DNA from 2 places in the Exiguobacterium sp. KKT215 genome. Region 1 is predicted to be linked to the other one. Evidence: riboswitches for the same ligand, from Rfam matches in the RefSeq annotation. Region 1 holds a riboswitch; the other holds the start of a gene.

Region 1 (2,182 bases):
TGTGACATATAGGAGCATCCCGAGGGCGAGACCGATGACGAACGTCGCGGCTCCGGCGACGAGCGTCATATAGAGCGTCTCCCACGTCTGTTCTAACATGACTTGCCAATCTACATTAGGAAACATCGCTTTCTACCTCCACTTCCACTGCCTGTGATCGGATTGAGGCGATGGCCCGCTCGACTTCAGCCGGCTCTCCGATCAATTGGATGAATAATGTCCCGAGGGCACCGACTTGTGACTGCGTCACGTTTCCGCCGATGATGTTGAAGCCGATGTCATGCTGCTTCAACACTTCCGACAGAATCGGTTGTTCGGCCGTCTCGTTCAAGAATTTGAGCTTGACGATTTGACCGCTCGGATAACGAGCTTTCAAATGTTCGAACGTGAGCGACATGTCTTCGACCGCGCCGATCTGCTTGACGAACTCTTTCGTGATTGGCTGTTCCGGGTGTTGGAACACGTCGGCGACTTGTCCGGTCTCGACGACCTTTCCGGCCTCCATGACGGCGACACGGTGACAAATCTTTTGGATGACGTGCATCTCATGGGTGATGAGGACGATTGTCAAACCGAGTTTCTTGTTGATGCTGACGAGCAGTTCGAGAATCGAATCCGTCGTCTTCGGGTCGAGTGCGCTCGTCGCTTCATCGCAGAGGAGCACTTCTGGATTCGTAGCGAGCGCACGGGCTATCCCGACTCGCTGCTTTTGGCCGCCTGATAGTTGTGACGGATAGCTGTCTTCTCGTCCGGCGAGGCCGACGAGCTCGACGAGTTCTTGGACGCGGCGTTTGCGCTCGCTCGCCGGTACCCCGATGAGTTCGAGAGGGAAGCTGATATTCTCAGCGACCGTGCGCGACCATAATAAGTTGAAGTGTTGGAACACCATCGAGACGTTTTTACGTACCCCGCGTAGTTCCTTTGGTGTGAGTTTCGTCAGCTCGCTGCCGGCGACCACGATTTCACCACTTGACGGTGCCTCGAGTCGGTTGAGCAAGCGGATGAGCGTCGACTTCCCCGCCCCTGAATATCCGATTATTCCAAAAATTTCGCCGCTTTCGATTGTAAGCGACACATCATCGACCGCCTGGACCCGACCGTTTTTCGTGTCGAACCATTTGGCCACATTGCGTAATTGAATCAATCCATTTCCCTCCTGACAACAAAAAAAGTACGCACGTTTGAGCAAACGTGCGTACTTTATCGTACGGACAACGATTGCTCTCATCTTCCAAGGTATACACCTTGCTGGAATTAGCACCATTTCGGATTGCTCCGCGGTTGCTGGGCGTCATAGGGCCAGTCCCTCAGCCTCTCTTGATAAGAGTGGTTGCGTATTTGATTAGCTTTATCATAGCGACACATTATTTTCATGTCAAACTATTTTTTTCAGCAAAATAAAAAAAGGTGCCATCCGAGGATGACACAGAACGTAGCACCTTGAGTCACTGAAGGACAACCCATAGATGAACCTCTTTTGCCCGATCAGAGCATTCATCCTTATATGGGGGACTTTTACCCAACCATCACTCGGTCTTCGAACGGACCATGCAATTACGCGACCGGTGCCCCGACGCTTGATTTTTTTGGGGGACAATCGAAGGGAAGGTCCACCTGAAATCGCGTAAGCTCATGCAGCGGTTGTTCGAAAACGTCTTGATGACGGGAAAATCTCGTCCTATGTTGTGTTCAAGTAAGATGTTGTAATGAATATATCATTCGTGAACTTTCTGTGTCAACTGATTATTTAAAATTTTCAGATTATTCTAATCATCCTATCTCACTTAACGAAAGATAGGACGTGCTGGACGTTTTGAAATGCGTACAAACGATCGCGAACTTGGCCATTTTCCAGCTTCAATAGTGCCGGAACGCTCATGACCTGATACGCCTCGAGTTCGTTCGGGATAAAGTTGGCATCGCGTTTTTCAATTTTCAATTCTGGGTCGACCGCCTCGACGACCGAGAGCATCCGCTCGGCCACGGCGCATGTACCGCACATTGGGGCGTATATATATAAGAATCCGTCTGTCATCATTTTGCTCACCTCTCTTTTAAGTATATGAATCCGGGCCAATCGGTTCAAAAGTTGTGCTCAAATGGAAAATTCTGAACATTTCAACATTTCTTGTTGACGCTCGGCAGAAAGAGGCATAGTATGGTCATTAACTTTATCGCTTTT
Region 2 (2,182 bases), 610 kb from region 1:
TCACACAGTTCCGGGTTGTAATAGTCACGTTCAATCCGCTTCTTCGCGATCGGTCCAGCTGCGTAATCCGACGTCGCAAACAGCGTCTCGCCCAAAAATTCACCGACATGACGGGCGAGTTCCGGGTAGCTCTCCCCGTTCAAATAGCCGGTGCGGACAATCTCATAATCAGATAGATCTTCTATAATCGTGTAAGCGAGTGTCCGGTCGCTGCCAAGGACAGCCGGGACGAATCGAGGCGCGACAGTCGCAAACTCACGGAGTGCCAACTGTTCAATCCATGCCCGCTCGAGCGTGAGCGGCCAGCTCTCACCGACGACTTTGGCGTATGGGAGCGCTTGTTTGACGATCAGGCGCTGTTCGCCTTGGCGAATCCGAAAGACGAGATTCAAGTTGCCGTCCCCGATCTCCTCGCACTCGGCGATTCCTTCTTGCAAGTATCCTAATTGACGGACGTGCTCGACGACGGTCTGTTCTGTAAATGGTTGATATGACATGATGTTTTCCCCTTCCTGTACGTTGCCCACAAAAAAAGCCCCTTTCTCCGCGAGAAAGAGGCACAGCCAAAATGGTTGTTCCTCTCATCTGTCAGACATTCGTCTGGTGGATGTAGCACCGTGCCTAGTGGTCGGTTGCTGCGGCGTCATCGGGCCAATTCCCTCTGCCAACTCGCGATAAGAGTGTGTTATTCGATTCGGTGAACTTATGTGATGAATATTACGGACTCGACGTCACGATTGTCAACGTCATTTTCTCGACGCAACTCCGTCTTTTTTTGTGCATATATGGAAACAACTTCCCAAAATATTTTTTTTGGAAAAAAAGGAATTGACGACATGATGATTCTGTGCAAAAATTCAATTAAATTTCACAACTTCAAATCACATTCTTATCAAGAGCAGACGGAGGGACGAGCCCGATGATGTCGCAGCAACCGACCAGAGATGGCACGGTGCTAATTCTTGCAGCGAAAGCTGAGAGATAAGAGTTCATTTTTTATGATGACCTCTTGCCTCGGCATGGGGTCATTTTTTGTTTGCCTGGAAGGAGGAACCATATGAGTATCACTGCCACATATGAAATCAAACGAACGGACGCGGTCGCGACCGTCGCCGACAAAATCGCCCTCGAGCTGACCGTCGGTACTTGGACGGAGCTACCTCACTTAGAGCAAGAGCAGTTACAGGCGTACCGGGGTGAGGTCGTGTCGACGACACATACGGATACGACGAGCCGCTTCACAATCCGCTACCCGTTACATAATGTCAGCCCTGACTTTTCATCCATCTTGACGACGACGTTCGGGAAACTGTCCCTCGACGATTCGATTCGGTTAATTGATTTGACGTTGCCCGAGACGCTCGCCCCTCATTTCAAAGGCGCCAAGTTCGGGGTCACTGGAATTCGCGATTTACTCGGTGTTCATGATCGCCCGCTCGTCATGAGCATCTTCAAAGGTGTCATCGGCCGTGACCTCGCGTTTCTCGAGCAGCAACTCCGCGATCAGTTCGCCGGAGGCATCGATATCGTCAAAGACGACGAGATTTTATACGACAACCCGCTCACCCCATCGCTCGAACGGGCCCGGATCGGAGCGGACGTCATTCAAGCCCACTTCGAGGCGACCGGGAAACGTGTCCTCTACGCCATCACGCTGAGCGGCCCCGTGTTCGGTCTACGTGACCAGGCGCTCCGTCTTATCGAGGCAGGTGCGACAGCGCTCCTGTTCAACGTCTATACGTACGGTCTCGACGCACTGCGCGAACTCGCGAACGATCCGGATATCCACGTCCCCATCTTGGCACATCCGGCCTTTGCCGGCGCCTTGACCGGGTCAATCAGTCATTCGCTCTTACTCGGTAAACTCCCACGCCTCGCCGGGGCCGATTTAACGCTCTTCCCGTCTCCGTACGGCTCCCTCGCGACACCGCGTGAAGAGGCGTTCACGATTCGTGACCAGAGCGCCGAACCGCATTGGTCGAAACCGATTTTACCGGTCCCGTCAGCCGGGATTCATCCAGGACTCGTCGCTGATATCATTCGTGATTTCGGGACGGATGTCGTCATCAACGCCGGCGGTGGCATTCACGGACACCCGGACGGCGCAGCCGCCGGGGCTCGTGCTTTCCGACAAGCGATCGCTCACGTTCTCGGCCAAACCGAAGGACAGACGGACGAGCTC

The links. Region 1 has a riboswitch for S-adenosylmethionine ahead of ACZ2GZ_RS04795 (methionine ABC transporter ATP-binding protein). Riboswitches for the same ligand answer to the same signal wherever they lie in the genome.
Region 2: linked by a shared signal. The riboswitch ahead of ACZ2GZ_RS01740 (2,3-diketo-5-methylthiopentyl-1-phosphate enolase) and the one ahead of ACZ2GZ_RS04795 (methionine ABC transporter ATP-binding protein) in region 1 are both predicted to bind S-adenosylmethionine.

The regions. Positions count from the first base shown of each region.
Region 1 is NZ_CM145756.1:910,403-912,584, reverse strand. It holds gene ACZ2GZ_RS04800 (methionine ABC transporter permease) at 1-126, opposite strand, end outside; gene ACZ2GZ_RS04795 (methionine ABC transporter ATP-binding protein) at 116-1,144, opposite strand; SAM riboswitch class I at 1,222-1,327, opposite strand; gene ACZ2GZ_RS04790 (thioredoxin family protein) at 1,781-2,047, opposite strand.
Region 2 is NZ_CM145756.1:303,781-305,962, reverse strand. It holds gene mtnK (S-methyl-5-thioribose kinase) at 1-497, opposite strand, end outside; SAM riboswitch class I at 579-681, opposite strand; SAM riboswitch class I at 887-988, shown strand; gene ACZ2GZ_RS01740 (2,3-diketo-5-methylthiopentyl-1-phosphate enolase) at 1,058-2,182, shown strand, end outside.